4 regions of the Arthrobacter sp. 08Y14 genome follow, and region 2 is predicted to be linked to each of the others. Evidence: riboswitches for the same ligand, from Rfam matches in the RefSeq annotation. Region 2 holds a riboswitch; each other region holds the start of a gene.

Region 1 (3,796 bases), on a different contig from region 2:
GCGGCCTTCGCAAGGGTAGGCACCCCGCCGCCGCTAGGGCGCTCCGAAGAACCGGTCCCGCAGCGGAACGCCGATCTGTTCAACGTCGGTGAGGAACCCGTCGTGGCCGATCGGCGCACTGATCATGTGCACACCGGTCTTCCGGGGCAGAGCCGCTGCCAGTTCGTAGGAGTGCTGCGGAAGGTAGAGCCGGTCCGAATCCACGGCGGCTATGAAGAATTCGGCACCGGCGTTGGCCAGCGCCTGGCGCACCGATCCGCGGCCGCGGGCCACATCGTGGCTCATCAGGGCCTCGGTCAGCAGCAGGTAGCTGTTGGCGTCGAACCGGTCTGCGAGCTTCCGCGCCTGATGGTCCAGGTAGCTCTCCACCGCATAACGCCCGCGTGCCGCCGGCAGCGCGGACCCCAGCGGGTCCTCCTGCAGCTGCGCTCCGTTGCCAAAGCGGTACTCCAACTCAGCTTCGGAGCGGTAGGTAATGTGGGCGATCCGGCGGGCGAGGCCAAGACCGGCAACGGGAGCCCTGCCGTTGTAATAGTCGCCGCCGTTGAAATCCGGATCCAGGCGGATGGCTTCCAGCTGCGCCTGGCCAAAGGCAATTTGCTCCGCGGAACTGGCAGCGGTGCACGCAATGACGGCGCAGCGCTGCACTCGGCCGGGCTCGGTGGCGGCCCATTCCAGGGCACGGGCGCCGCCCAGGGAACCGCCGAGCACGGTGTGCCAGACGCGGATTCCCAGCTGGTCGGCCAGGCGCGCCTCGGCGCGAACGGAGTCCCGGATCGTGACAAAGGGAAACCGCGACCCCCAGGGGAGCCCCTGCGGATCCGGCGACGATGGTCCGGAGGATCCGTAGCAGCCGCCGAGCATGTTGATGCAGACGACAAAGTACCGGTCAGTGTCCACCGTCTTGCCCGGACCCACCAGTGCGTCCCACCAGCCGTCCTCGCCGCTGCTGCCCCTGGCCACATGGGTGCTGCCGGTGAGGGCGTGGGCCACCAGCACGGCATTGTTTGCATCCGCGTTGAGGGTCCCCCACGTCTCGTAGGCAAGGGAAACGTCCGGCAGGTAGCCTCCTGTTTCCAGATGCAGGCTGCCGATGCGCGCATGCCGCAGCACCCCGTCCCCGGCGGGGGCGGAGTGCTGCGGTACGGTACCGCCGGCGGTTCCGGCAGCGTTTGAGGTAGAAGGAAGTGTCACGCTGCCCGCTACGCTCCCTTGGCTGCCCGGAACCCGGCGTCGAGGTCCGCAATAATGTCGTCAATGTGCTCAATGCCTACGGACAGCCGGACCAGCCCGGGGCTGACTCCCGCTGCCAGCTGCGCCTCGGCCCCCAGCTGGCTGTGGGTGGTCGACGCCGGATGAATGACCAGGGAGCGCACGTCGCCCACGTTCGCCACATGGGAGTGCAGGTCCAGGGCATCCACGAACCGCTTGCCGGCGTCGATGCCGCCGTTGATCTCGAAGGAGACAATGGCGCCCGTTCCGCGCGGCCCGTAATGGCGTCCGCGCTCGAACCACGGGCTGGATTCCAGGCCCGCATAGGCGACGGAGACGACGTCGTCGTGCCCTTCCAGCCAGTTGGCCACCGCGACGGCGTTGCTCACGTGCCGCTCCATGCGCAGGCTCAGGGTTTCCAGGCCCTGGGCAATGAGGAACGCGTTGAACGGGGACACGGAGGAGCCAAGATCGCGGAGCAGCTGGACCCGCGCCTTGAGGATGTAGGCGAGGTTGGCACCCAGAATGCCGCTGGCACCCAGGTCACGGGCATAGACGAGCCCGTTGTAGCTCTCATCCGGGGTGTTGAAGCCGGGGAATTTCTCCGGATCGGCACCGAAGTCAAAGTTGCCCGAATCCACGATGACGCCCGCAATGGCGGTACCGTGCCCGCCGAGGTACTTGGTGGCCGAGTGCACCACAATGTCCGCGCCCCACTCGATGGGCCGGATCAGGTACGGGGTGGAGAGCGTGTTGTCCACGATCAGGGGAATGCCGGCCTCATGCGCCACCGCACTGATGCCCTCGATGTCCAGCACGTCCTGGCGGGGGTTGGAGACCACCTCGCCGAAGAAGGCCTTGGTGTTGGGCTGCACCGCCGCCCGCCACTGCTCCAGATTGTCCGGATCGGCCACGAACGTTGTGGTGATGCCGAACTTCTTCAGCGTGTGCTTGAACAGGTTGTACGTTCCGCCGTAAAGGCTGGGGCTGGCAACGATGTGGTCCCCGGCTTCGGCCACGTTGAGGATGGCGAAGGTTTCCGCGGCCTGCCCGGAGGCGAGCAGCAGTGCCCCGATCCCGCCTTCAAGGGAAGCGATCCGGTTTTCCACCGCTTCCTGGGTGGGGTTGCCGATGCGGGTGTAGATGGGGGCAAGCTCAGCCAAGGCGAACCGGTTGGCTGCTGCTTCCGCACTGGGAAAGACAAAGGACGATGTCTGGTAAATAGGCAGGGCGCGGGCGCCGGTAACGGCGTCGGGCTCCTGGCCGGCATGGATGGAACGGGTTTCAAAGGACCAGTTTTCTGACACTGCTTAGCTCCCATAACCTAAGGGCCGCACAGAGACTTCCGGCCGGAACAAGGTAACCGGCAGCCACGTGGGACCCGCGCTTGCCCTGCATCCGTTGAGGCAGGGCCAGGTCTTCACCCGGGGCACCCCACCGCGGTTGGAGGGTTGCCGGCCAGCAAGCCGGGGCTATCTGCTGGCACTCATGACCTATCCCCTATGAAAACGGATAAGTCCGGCGCCTGCAAGGAGTGTGACGGATCATTTCCCGGGCGTCGGCGGCACGGATGGGCGCGTACCTTTTCCCGGCGGCTGCGGGGAAAGCGTCTTCGGCGCCTTAGGTGGCCCTAAGTCGAGACGCGGGTCACAACGTGCCATTATGGGCCGCATGCGCTTGGACCATGTATCTTATGCCAGTGAATCCGACGGTCTTTTGGCCACGACAGAGAGGATCGCAGACGCTCTGGGAGCGGACTTCGTCAAGGGCGGCGTCCATCCGCGTTTTGGTACGCGGAACATGATCCTTCCCCTGGCCAACCATCAGTACGTCGAGGTGGTGGAAGCCCTCAACCACCCGGCCTCGGACAAGGCTCCCTTCGGCCAGGCAGTGCGCCAGCGCTCGGAGTGCGGCGGCGGCTGGATGGGCTGGTGCGTGGCTGTGGATGACCTCACCCCCTTTGAAGAACGGCTTGGACGGCTCTCCGTTCCGGGTAACCGGAAGTTCCCCGACGGCCAGGAACTGACCTGGCGGCAGATCGGCATCAACGGCCTGATCGCCGACCCCCAGGTGCCGTACATGCTGCGCTGGGATGACGGAACCGAGGAACTGCACCCCTCGGCTGCCCTGCCCGGCATGCCCGGTGCCGTGAAGCTGGACTCGCTGACCATTGCCGGCTCCGCTGACCGTGTGGCGCAGTGGCTGGGCACCCCGGCCGAGGAACCGCTGGAGAACGTGGGCGTCACGTGGATTTCCCCCAAGGGAACTCCCGGCATCATGTCCGTCACGTTCAACACGGCCAAGGGCCTCGTCGAGATCTAGTTCTGCTGCCGCTTTGGGGGATCCGCGCACCTTTCTGGGCGGGCCGGACCCCTGATCCGCTGCCGCTTTGGGCATCCGCGCACCTTTCGGGAAATCGCTGCCGGTCCGCACCGGCAGCAGAATCCCAATCCGGATGCGCCTGCCCAAAGTGGTCGCCTTTCCCGCCGGCGGCGGAACCAGTTGGGTAAATGCTGCCGCTGTGGGCATCCGCGCACCTTTCGGGCGGGCTGGACCCTGAACCGCTGCCGCTTTGGGCATCCGC
Region 2 (3,796 bases):
GCTGGTGCAGGAAGACGGCACCCTGACCGGTCCCGTTGCCAAGAACCTCACCGACTTTGAGCGCGAAAACCTGGCGGAGAAGGTAGGCGCCAAGCCCGGTGACTGCATCTTCTTCGGCGCAGGTGAAAAGACCGAGGCACGCGCACTCCTCGGCGCAGCGCGAGTCGAGATCGGCCACCGCACCGGCCTGATCAACCCGAATGACTGGGCTTTTGTCTGGGTGGTTGACGCCCCCATGTTCGAGCCGGCTTCCGCTGCCGTTGCCGCGGGCGACGTGGCCGTGGGCGGCGGTGCCTGGACTGCGGTCCACCACGCCTTTACCTCACCGAAGCCCGAGTTCATGGACACCTTCGACACGGATCCCGCATCGGCTCTGGCCTACGCCTATGACATTGTCTGCAACGGCAACGAAATTGGCGGCGGCTCCATCCGTATCCACCAGCGCGATGTGCAGGAGCGCGTCTTCAAGGTCATGGGCCTGTCGCAGGAAGACGCCCAGGAGAAGTTCGGGTTCCTGCTTGAAGGATTCAAGTACGGCGCACCGCCCCACGGCGGCATCGCCTTCGGCTGGGACCGTGTGGTCGCGCTGCTTTCGGGCAGCGAATCCATCCGCGACGTCATTGCCTTCCCGAAGTCCGGCGGCGGCTATGACCCGCTGACCCAGGCTCCGGCTCCGATCACTGCCCAGCAGCGCAAGGAAGCCGGCGTGGACTTCAAGCCGGAAAAGAAGGCTGAAGCCAAGAAGGACGACGCCAAGAAGGACTAGGTCTTTCGCAGGATTCCAGAATGATGAAGGTGCCCGGCCGCTGATGCGGCCGGGCACCTTCATCTTTCGACGCGCCGGTAAATTTGGGTGAATTATTCCGGCAGCCTGTTTTAGCCCGGTGCGGGCGCCATAGTGGGGACCGGCAAATTGTAGACAACAAGCCAGTAATCTCCGTCCGGCCCGTCCACTGTGATGGACGCCGGGGTTTGATCGGGTGTGACGATGTGTTCAAAAGACGTTAGGACCGGCCAATTGCAATTGTTGCTGCTGGAAGCGGTCACTGGGTTTGAATCAGCGTCCCGAACCTCGATGCTGTAGTCCCCGGGCTGGTTACAGGTGAGGTACACGCTGAAGCTGGTCCCCGGTTCCATTGCGGGCAGATCGAAGGTGCTCCTCCCGGTGCCGGGTTCCTCGAGCATGAGGCTCGCGTTGAGAGGGCGCCCCTGGGGATTTTGCTGGAAGTAGCTCTCGAGGCTGATGGGATTGTCCGCCCGGAACAGTGCCAGCATGGCGGGGTCGCTGGGGGCAGGAGGCTCCGTGCTTCCCGGGGGCAGTTCCACGCCGATGCTGCTCCGGCTGGACGAACCGGCTTTGGGGGAGGCCGTGGCGGTCTCCCCGGCTGTGGCTGACGATGTGGCCGGTTTAGAGGAAGCGGCCTCGGGCTCCTCCTGGGCGCTGCATCCTGTCAGCACCAGACCCAGCGCCGCTGCGGGAAGCAGGGCCTTATGCATAAACGGCAAATCCGACGCTCTGCCGGGCCTTGCCTTATTCCGTGATGTTCCATTGGCATTTCTGTTTCTGGTCATCTCCGCTACTTCCTTCCGAAGTAATCCGAAGAACGATAGTGGAGCCGGCTTCGAATGTAAAGGATTGGTAACGGACGGCCGCTGTCATAAACGCGTGGAAACAATTCCCGGCTCCGTATTTCCGGTGCCGACACATTTCTGCCGGTCAGGCGAATTCGGGAACGCCCAGACGGCGAAACGCTGAACCGTGGAATATCAGGGGCTCATGGGCATCGTCGTGTGAGGCATGGCCGTGCACCCGTAGCAGAACCACCTGATGGTCCCCGGCCGGAACCTCATTCTCCACAGAGCACTCAAGCCAGAGGGCGGCCCGGTCCAGGAACAATGATCCGGAGTCATCCGTGTGCAGATCCAGTCCGGCGAAGCGGTTTCCGGCCCTGGACGCAATCTGTTTGCAGACGCCCTCGTGATCGGAACCCAAAATCGACACGCCAATCCGGGCCGAGCCCCGCAGCACCGGCCATGTGCGGGACGTGTTCTGCACGGCAAACATCACCAGCGGCGGATCCATGGAAACGCCCACCGTGAAGGAAGAAGCAACCAGGCCCTGCGGCTCGCCGTCGATGACCGCGCACAGGGCGGCAACGCCGGACGGAAAACGGGAGAACGCCCGGCGCAATGCAGCGGGCTGAAGGTCGGTCAAAAGTGCCATGCTCAAAAGATCCTCTGCCTCAAGCGCCCGGTAACCCGATACGTCGGTAGCGAAGCGCGGTACTTGCCGGGCCGGTTGGAAACCGGGCGGCCGAATCGTCACCTGGAGCACCCCGCTACGGCGAGAGGGTTGCCGTCCAGCCGGCCAGGGCCCGTGGCTGGAACTCTTGATTCTTGCTCCAACGTAGGCCGGGCAGCACCGGGACACAAACCCCCGCCACAGTTCGTAAACTCCGCTTCATAAAAGTCATGGGGATGAAGGGATACAGTGTGAAGAATGAGACAGCGGTGGTTTAAACAGGTGGACGTTTTCGGCAGCGAACCGTATTTGGGCAACCCGCTGGCGGTGGTGCTCGAAGCGGAAGGGCTGACGGATGCTGAGATGGCCTCCTTCGCCCGGTGGACCAACCTTTCCGAGACCACCTTCGTCCTGCCGCCCACTGTGGACGGGGCCGACTACCGGGTCCGGATCTTCACCCCCGGCGGGGAGATTCCCTTCGCCGGACACCCTACGCTGGGCACGTGCCACGCCTGGCTGGAGACCGGGGCCAAGCGCCGGTACCCCGACGTCGTCGTACAGGAATGCGGCATAGGACTCGTGACGCTGCACGCCAATGCCGGGATCGCGGCGTTTGCCGCTCCGCCCCTGCTGCGCTCCGGTGAGCTGGAGGACGATGTCCTGGACCAGGCCCGGCAGGCGCTGGGCCTGGAACCGGAGCAGATCCTCGCCTCCAACTGGATCGACAACGGACCCGGCTGGCTGGGACTGCTGCTCCGGGACGCCGCAACCGTCTTGGCGCTGAACCCGAATCCCGTGATCATGGGCAACCTGCGCGTGGGCGTCATTGGCGCGCAGCCGGCGGACGCGGAAACAGACTTTGAAGTGCGCGCCTTCGTACCGGGTCTCGGTATTGCAGAGGATCCGGTCACCGGCAGCCTCAACGCCGGACTCGCCCAGTGGCTGATCGGAGCCTCACTGGCACCGGAACGCTACGTCGTCACCCAGGGCACTGCCGTCCAGCGCTCCGGCCGGGTCCGGGTCTTCACCCGGGACCGCAAAATCTGGGTGGGCGGATCCACGGTCACCTGCATTGACGGCACCGTCACACTGTAAATCGGGCACCATGTTCACCCTAAACTCGCTTGCCCTTCCGGTTATCGGTGCACCCATGGCCGGGGGGCCTTCCACCCCGGAGCTGGCTGCTGCAGTGGGGGAGGCCGGCGGGCTCGGCTTCCTGGCCGCCGGTTACAAGAGCACAGGCACCGTGGCGGACCAGATTACCCAGCTGCGCAGGCTGAGCGGCCGGCCCTTTGGCCTGAACCTCTTCGTTCCGGATGCTGCCAACACCTACCCGGTTGCCGCGCAGGATCAGGCTGCAGGGAAGGCGGCAGCCCGGGCTCGAAAAATCGAAGCGGCCCTGATCTTCCGTGAGCACCTGGTCACAGCAGCAGGACAGGGGCCAGCCGGAACCACGGTCCCCGAACCCGGGATGCCGAACCCCAACGACGACGACGCCTGGCAAGCCAAGCTGGAGCTGGTCCTCCGGGAGCGGGTCCCGGTAGTGTCCTTCAC
Region 3 (3,796 bases), on a different contig from region 2:
GCGGCGTTCTCCGGTGCCGGGTTGGTGGTGGAGGCAGTGCCGGAGGATTTCGGACTGAAGGCAGCAGCCCTGGTTGCGGTCGAGGAGCAGCTGGGATCCGAGGCTTGGCTGGCGTCCAACACGTCTTCACTGTCCGTCTCCGGCCTGGCGGAAAAGCTGCAGCGCCCGGAGCGGTTTTGCGGGCTGCACTTTTTCAACCCGGTGCCCGCCTCCACCCTGATCGAGGTGGTGCTGGGCAAACAGACCTCCGGGGAGCTGGCCGAAGCCGCCGCCGCCTGGGCCCAGGACCTCGGCAAGACGCCCGTCGTCGTGAACGATGCCCCCGGCTTTGCCAGCTCCCGGCTGGGAGTGGCCATCGCGTTGGAAGCCATGCGCATGGTGGAGGAGGGCGTGGCCACGGCAGAGGATATCGATGCCGCCATGGTCCTGGGCTACAAGCACCCCACAGGTCCGCTGCGGACCACCGACATTGTGGGTCTGGACGTGCGCCTGGGCATTGCCGAGTATCTTGCCGAAACCCTTGGTCCGCGGTTTGAACCGCCGCAGATCCTCCGCGACAAGGTGGCGCGCGGCGAGCTCGGCCGGAAGTCCGGCAAGGGCTTCTTCGACTGGTCCTAGAAGGGCGTGATGGGCAACCGGGATGTGGAGTGGGAAGGCGCGGCGAATGCCCGTGACCTGGGCGGCATCCCGGTTGCCGGCGGCGGCTCCGTGGCACCCGGCCGGATCTTCCGGATGGGCCGGTCCGAATGGCTCACCGGGCGGGGCTGGGCGCAGGCCCGCGACGCCGGCGTCCGCACCGTCATCGACCTCCGCAACGACGTGGAGCAGGGCCGCCGGGACACCGACCCGGAAGTGAGCCCCGACGCCGCCGCAGGCATCACGTTCCTGACCCGGCCCACCCAGGAAGCGAACGATCCCGACTTCACCGCTTTGTGCGGCCCGTACATGGACTCGCCCAAGTGGTACCGGGAGAACCTGCGCCGCTGGCCGGAGAAGATCGCCGCCGTCGTTCAGGCCCTGGCAGACGCCGACGACGGCGCGGTGGTGATCCACTGCTCCGCCGGCCGGGACCGCACCGGGCTCGTCGCCATGCTGCTGCTCCAGCTGGCCGGGGCATCACCGGAGGCCATTGCCGACGACTATGAGGAGGCGGTCCGCGGCATTAATGCCTTCCACGCCACGCAGGTGCATCCGAGGGAAAAGCCGCTGACCTCCGAGCAGGAAGACGCGCGGGTGGCCGACGGACGGCGGGAACTGCTCCGCGCCCTGGACGGGCTGGACGCGGAACAGTACCTGCGCTCAGCTGGGCTTAGCCCCGCTGAGCTTGGGCGTCTTCGGAGTCGTTTGCGTTGAGCTGTTTACAGGGATGGACCCTTTCCGGCGTCGCCAAGTAGAAAAAAGAGCGCCGTGCGGGGCTGTCAAAGCCTCCGGGCACCAGCAGCGACGAATAGCGTGCGCACCACTGTACCTGGCCGTTGGAATGGGCCAGCGCCTGCGACAGGGAAGGCAGGTCGTGGAACCACATCAGCTGCTGCTCGCCGTCCACGACCAACTGGATCAGGTCCAGATCGAGATCGACGTAGGCCTGGGCATCCACCCAGTCATCGTAAACAGCCAGGCGCTTGCCGTGAATGAGGTGGACGTTGTGGCCGGGGGTGTAGCTGATGCAGCGGGCGCCACTGGAGATACTCACAGTGTGTTCCTTTACGGTTTGTCCTTGCCCGCACCGGTTGGCCGCGGGCCGCTTCGTCATCCGAACCACCCGCCGAACAATGGGGTTGGTGTGAGGCCAGTCGGAGCTTTTACGGACCCGGATTCCTCCGGGCGTTGGCCACCTCTCGTGAAGCTGACACCACCATAGCGCATGCCGGTGACAGCCGGGAACCGCCGCCGTGCCGGAGGCATCAGCGCCAGCCGGCCGCCGGCGCGACATGCTTCACGATGTTCTCCAGCAGCTGCACGTTGTAGTCCACGCCCAGCTGGTTGGGCACCGTCACCAGAAGCGTGTCCGCAGCCTGAACCGCGGCGTCCGCGGCAAGCTGGGCGGCAATGACATCAGGTTCGCCAATGTAGCTCTTGCCGAACCGGGCCAGACCGCCGTCGAGCCGCCCCACCTGGTCGCGTCCCTCGGCTTGGGCGCGCAGCCCAAAATACCGGCGGTCGGTGTCGGTCACCAGCGGAATGACGCTGCGGCTGACGGACACCCGCGCAGTCCCCTCATGTCCCGCATCGGCCCAGGCCTTGCGGAACACCGCAATCTGCTCGGCCTGGAGCTCATCGAAGGGAACTCCGGTATCCTCCGTCAGCAGGGTGGAGCTCATCAGGTTCATGCCCTGTTCGCCGGTCCACTTGGCCGTCGCCCGGGTTCCGGAACCCCACCAGATCCGTTCTGCGAGGCCGGGGGACTGCGGATCGATGGCCAGCGCGTCGGAACTGCCGGTCATCATCGGATCCGCGTTCGCCAGGCCTGCGCCGGCAATCGCCGCCCGGAACACCAGTGTGTGCTTGCGGGCCTCATCCGCATCGGTGCTGTCCCCGGTGGGAACGTAGCCAAATGCCTCATAGCCGCGCAGCGCGGGCTCGGGTGAACCTCGGCTCAGGCCCAGCTGAAGCCTGCCGCCGCTGATCAGATCCGTGGCCGCCGCTTCTTCGGCCATGTACAGCGGATTTTCGTAGCGCATATCGATCACCGCCGTGCCCAGTTCAAGCCGGTGAGTCCGTGCGGCCATGGCGGACAGCAGGGGGAACGGCGCAGCGAACTGCGGGGCGAAGTGGTGGACCCGAAGGAAGGCTCCGTCAATGCCAACTTCCTCGGCTGCCACCGCCGTTTCAACGGTCTGCAGCAGGGCGTCACGGGCGGTGCGGACAAAGGAACCCTGCACGTCGCGGTAATGTCCAAAGGACAGGAAACCGATCTTCTTCATGTTCATTGACAGCACCGGTTTCCGAGCAGATATTCCCGGCTGCCGGCTCCCCGGCACCACAGGATGAGAGGCGAACAGCATGCACCTGACCATGGTCCCGGGGATCGGCGGTTCCAATGATGAGCACTGGCAAAGCCGGTGGCAGGACGGTGCCGCGGACGTGTCCCGGATTTCGCCGTCGTCGTGGGATGACCCGAACCTGGAGAACTGGATGGACGCGCTCGACGACGCCGCCGGCTCCCGCGGCGGTGACACCATCCTCGTGGCCCACAGCCTGGGCTGCCTGGCCTCCGCCGAATGGCTGCTGCGCAACCCGAAACGCGCCCGGGGCGTGCTGCTGGTAGCCCCGCCGGATCCGGCCGAGCCGGCCTTCCCGGACACTGCCGGATCTTTCCGGGACCCGCGGTTGGAGCCGCTTCCGGTGCCCGGACTGATGGTTGCCAGCGAAAACGATCCCTACTGCACCCTCCCCGGAGCACGGCTGCTGGCCCAGGCCTGGGGTGTCCCCGTGATCGACGCCGGAGCACTGACCCACATCAATGATGAAAGCGGCATCGGGAACTGGCAGCAGGGCCGGGACCTGCTGACCGCGTTTGCCGCAGGGCTGGGCGTTTCCATTCCCCTCGGCTGAAAACCGGGTAAGAATGGGGTCCATGAAACTTCCGGTAATGCCGCCCGTAGCCCCCATGCTGGCCAAAGCCGTGACTGCACTGCCCGAGGGGGACTACTCCTACGAGCCCAAGTGGGACGGTTTCCGCTCCATCATTTTCCGGGACGGTGATGAGCTGGAAATCGGCAGCCGCAACGAAAAGCCGATGACCCGGTACTTTCCGGAACTGGTGGACGCGCTCAAGGCCAACCTTCCGCAGCGC
Region 4 (3,796 bases), 570 kb from region 2:
CCCAGTTCGCTCACGGTTGCTGCGTCGCCGTTCTCGATCAGCACCTCGAAGCCGGCCTGCTTCGCTGTCGCCTGGATTTGAGTGACCAACGCCTGGTGCGCAGCGGGCCAGGCGCCGGGGGTGTACGGGAAATGAACTCTCAGGCGCTCGCCGTCTTTCACCCGGTACCCTTCGGCGTCGTGTTCCGTCCAGCCGGCGTCGTCGAGCAGGCGCGCTGCTTCGGCGGGGTCCGGGTCATAGACGTGCTCAAAATCGGGGGAGTAGAAGCCGGTGGTGGAGCTGAGCGGCCCGCCGGCCCGGGTGACGGTGCCAAAGTAGACGCTGTTGATGCCAGCGTCCACGTGGGCGCTGTGCAGGAAAGCCTTGCGGACGTTGAGATCGTCAAACGGCGCACGGGTGGTGTTGAGGATCAGGTTGGTAGGGTTTCCGGGCCGGTCACGCAGGGTCAGCTCCACATTTGCGTCCGCCTCCGCCTCGGCAAAATGGACCGAGGGCATGAGGTCCAGGGCGTCCGCCTGGCCTGCCCGCAGCAGGCCGTACCTCGTGGAGTCTTCGGGCACAATGCGCCATTCGATCTTCTCAATGTGTGCCGGGCCGTCATGCTGCGCGAAGGGCGGAGCGGAGTTGTAGTCTTCGTTGCGGACCAGGGTGACCTTGGACTGCGGGACGTAGTCCATGATCTTGTATGGTCCCGAGCCCACGGGCGAGTGGCAGTTTTCCACTTGCGGCCGCTTCAGGGCCGCGGGTGACTGGATGCCGAGGAAGGGCTGGGCGAGCACCTCCAGGAACGCCGCATACGGTCGGTTCAGGGTGACGACGGCGGTGGTCGGGTCCACTACCTGCGTGGACTCGTAGGGTTTGAGGTAACCGCCTGCGGTACCGGACTGTGTGTTTGGATCCACCATGTGGTCCAGGTTTGCCTTCACTGCTTCCGCGGTGAGTTTTGTCCCGTCGGTGAACCAGACGTCGTCGCGCACTGTGAATGTGTAGGTGAGACCGTCGCCGGACACTGACCACGCTGTGGCGAGCCACGGATGGATGGCGCCGCCGCTGTCCTGTGAAACGAGCGAATCCAGGTAATTCGCTGCGATGGATGCCTGCGGCATGTCGCCGTCCACGTGGGGATCCAGGCACGAAATGTCCTTGCCGGTGGCAAAGACAAAGGTGTCGCTGCCGCTGGCTGCGGCTGGCCCGCCGCAACCTGAAACCACAGTGGCGAGCATGGCCCCTGCCGTGAGGACGGCGAGGATGCGGGGTAGCTGGGGATGGGGTTTGAGAGGTCTTGCTGTGCTCACGTCAGGCTCCTGAATCATCGCCCGGCGGAGGGCGACGCAGGTTCGCCGGCGGCAGCTTCGCCGTGCCGGGGCAGGGCGAAGCTGACCAACGAAAGCGCGCAGCTTCTCCATCGGTCCTGGCAGTAGCACCGTTCCCCGCTGCTGGGCGGGGAGGGTTGCTGCGGCGTCGTCGATCCAGGTCTCTCGGCCGCTCGGGATGGTTAAGGAAAAGCTAGCCCATGGATCATGGCCGGGCCAGCGATGACCGTTTTTGACCTCATGCGCCGTCTCGGTGCGTCATCGGCGGTCACAGAGGTTCACGGCGGTGTCATCTGGACCCGGGGCCGGGCGTCCAGGCCAAGAGTGTGCGATGCGCCACGAAATTAGTTGACTAAGGGCAATTACTTATATAGTTGATCTAAATCAACTACTAGCAGGAGCCCGATGTCCCCCGCAGAACGTCCCCCCGAAAAAAAGTCCGAGAAGAAGGCCAAGGTGCCCAAGCGGACCGCCTCCCCGGACGGGACCATGACCCACAAGCAGGTGCTGGAATCCCTTTCCGGCCTGCTCCTTGGCATGTTTGTCTCGATTCTGGCGGGCACGGTGGTTTCCACCTCCCTGCCGCTGATCATCTCGGACCTTGACGGCAACCAGTCCGCCTACACCTGGGTGGTGACGGGAACACTGCTGGCCACAACGGTGTCAACGCCGCTGTGGGGCAAGTTTGCCGACCTGTTCAACCGCAAGCTGCTGATCCAGCTCGCGCTGGGCATCTTTGTGCTCGGCTCGGCACTGGCCGGCTTCTCGCAGGACACCAGCACGCTGATTGTCTTCCGCGTGCTGCAGGGTCTGGGTGCCGGTGGTCTCGCCGCGCTGAGCCAGATCATCATGGCTGACATCATCAGCCCGCGCGACCGCGGGAAGTACGCCGGACTCTTTGGTGCCGTCATGGCGCTGGGCACCGTGGGCGGACCGCTGCTGGGCGGCGTTGTCACTGACGCCTTCGGCTGGCGCTGGAACTTCTTCATTGCCCTGCCGGTGGCGGTGGCTGCCATCATCCTGCTGCAGATGACCCTGCACCTGCCCCAGCACGCCAAGCGCAAGGTCCACATCGACTACCTGGGTGCTGTCCTGATCGCCGGCGGCGTGTCGCTGCTGATGATCTGGGTGACCCTGGCCGGCAACCAGTTCGGCTGGGCCTCGCTGGCCTCCTTCCTCATGGTCGCCGGATCCGCCTTGCTGCTGATCGCTGCCGTGCTGGTGGAATTCAAGTCCCCGGAACCGATCATTCCGCTGTCCATGTTCAAGAACCGCACCTTCACCCTTTCCGTCGTGGCCAGCATTTCCGTGGGCGTGTCCATGTTCGGCACTTCTGTGTTCCTTGCGCAGTACATGCAGCTGGCCCGCGGCGCCACCCCCACCGAGTCCGGCCTGCTGACCATCCCCATGATGGCCGGCCTGCTGGTTTCCTCCACGCTGTTCGGAACGATCATCAGCCGCACCGGCAAGTGGAAGGCCGTCATGATTTCCGGCGGTGTGCTCACCGTGGTGGGTTCCATCCTGCTGAGCACCCTGGCCTATGACACCAACCTGGTGCTGGTCGGCATCTACATGGCCGTTCTGGGCGCTGGCCTGGGCATGCTGATGCAGAACCTGGTGCTCGTGGTCCAGAACTCCATTGAGGTGAAGAACCTCGGTGTGGCCACCAGTGCGGTGACCTTCTTCCGCAGCCTCGGCGGTACCGTGGGCGTTTCCGTGCTGGGTTCGGTGCTCGGGACCATCGTTGCCTCCGAAATCAAGGACGGCATCGGTGCGCTGGCCCCGGCTGACCAGGCTGCGGCCGCCGTGGCCCTGGGCAGCGGATCCATCCCCAAGGTCTCCGAACTGCCTGACACCATTGCCGTGCTGGTGGAAAGTGCGTACGGCGTCGGCGTCGGCTCGGTCTTCCTGTACAGCGTTCCGCTGGCCGTCATTACGCTGCTGGCTGTCATCTTCATTCCGAATGCCAAGCTTGGACGCCAGAATGCCGTACAGCTGAAGAAGGCCGCCGCAACCGCTGATCTTGCGGCAACAGCCGGCATCGCCGTAGCTTCCGCCGCGGTGGAGACCCAGGCATCCGACACCGCTGCGGATTCCGCGGCCCGGAACGAGCGTCCCTCACCGGCCGAGCTTGCACTGGCCGACGTGGCGACGGGCGCCGTGGCCCTGGTGGATCCGGTCTCACCGGTGAGGACTGCCAACCCGGAGAGTCAGCCCAAGTGACACCGCGGGAGCTGGGCCGGACAAAGGCTCTGCACGAGGTTGAGGAAAACCTGCGTCTTCTCACGGAAACCGTTCGCAGCCGCATGCGGGACGCAGCCAAGGGCATCGACCCGACCCTGCCCCTGTTTGGCCTCAAAATGCTGCAACTGCTCAAGCGTGAGGGTCCGCTGCATTCCGGAGCGGCGGCAGACCTGCTGATGGTGGACAAAAGTGTCATCAGCAGGCAGTCACGACAGCTCGAGGAACTGGGACTGATTGAG

The links. Region 2 has a riboswitch for S-adenosylmethionine ahead of CXR03_RS10945 (flavin reductase family protein). Riboswitches for the same ligand answer to the same signal wherever they lie in the genome.
Region 1: another riboswitch for S-adenosylmethionine. It lies ahead of CXR03_RS15030 (bifunctional o-acetylhomoserine/o-acetylserine sulfhydrylase); the one in region 2 lies ahead of CXR03_RS10945 (flavin reductase family protein).
Region 3: another riboswitch for S-adenosylmethionine. It lies ahead of CXR03_RS03010 (hypothetical protein); the one in region 2 lies ahead of CXR03_RS10945 (flavin reductase family protein).
Region 4: another riboswitch for S-adenosylmethionine. It lies ahead of CXR03_RS08365 (ABC transporter substrate-binding protein); the one in region 2 lies ahead of CXR03_RS10945 (flavin reductase family protein).

Annotation. Positions count from the first base shown of each region.
Region 1 is NZ_PJIX01000003.1:584,131-587,926, reverse strand. Features, by position in the region: gene CXR03_RS15035 (homoserine O-acetyltransferase) at 34-1,113, opposite strand; gene CXR03_RS15030 (bifunctional o-acetylhomoserine/o-acetylserine sulfhydrylase) at 1,203-2,519, opposite strand; SAM riboswitch class IV at 2,591-2,706, opposite strand; gene CXR03_RS15025 (VOC family protein) at 2,875-3,534, shown strand.
Region 2 is NZ_PJIX01000002.1:953,040-956,835, reverse strand. Features, by position in the region: gene aspS (aspartate--tRNA ligase) at 1-766, shown strand, start outside; gene CXR03_RS10950 (hypothetical protein) at 877-1,497, opposite strand; gene CXR03_RS10945 (flavin reductase family protein) at 1,718-2,224, opposite strand; SAM riboswitch class IV at 2,279-2,396, opposite strand; gene CXR03_RS10940 (PhzF family phenazine biosynthesis protein) at 2,501-3,337, shown strand; gene CXR03_RS10935 (nitronate monooxygenase) at 3,348-3,796, shown strand, end outside.
Region 3 is NZ_PJIX01000001.1:642,358-646,153, reverse strand. Features, by position in the region: gene CXR03_RS03020 (3-hydroxyacyl-CoA dehydrogenase family protein) at 1-618, shown strand, start outside; gene CXR03_RS03015 (tyrosine-protein phosphatase) at 628-1,353, shown strand; gene CXR03_RS03010 (hypothetical protein) at 1,310-1,693, opposite strand; SAM riboswitch class IV at 1,709-1,846, opposite strand; gene CXR03_RS03005 (LLM class flavin-dependent oxidoreductase) at 1,905-2,930, opposite strand; gene CXR03_RS03000 (alpha/beta hydrolase) at 3,004-3,555, shown strand; gene CXR03_RS02995 (ATP-dependent DNA ligase) at 3,578-3,796, shown strand, end outside.
Region 4 is NZ_PJIX01000002.1:384,667-388,462, forward strand. Features, by position in the region: gene CXR03_RS08365 (ABC transporter substrate-binding protein) at 1-1,295, opposite strand, end outside; SAM riboswitch class I at 1,400-1,498, opposite strand; gene CXR03_RS08370 (MDR family MFS transporter) at 1,803-3,536, shown strand; gene CXR03_RS08375 (MarR family winged helix-turn-helix transcriptional regulator) at 3,533-3,796, shown strand, end outside.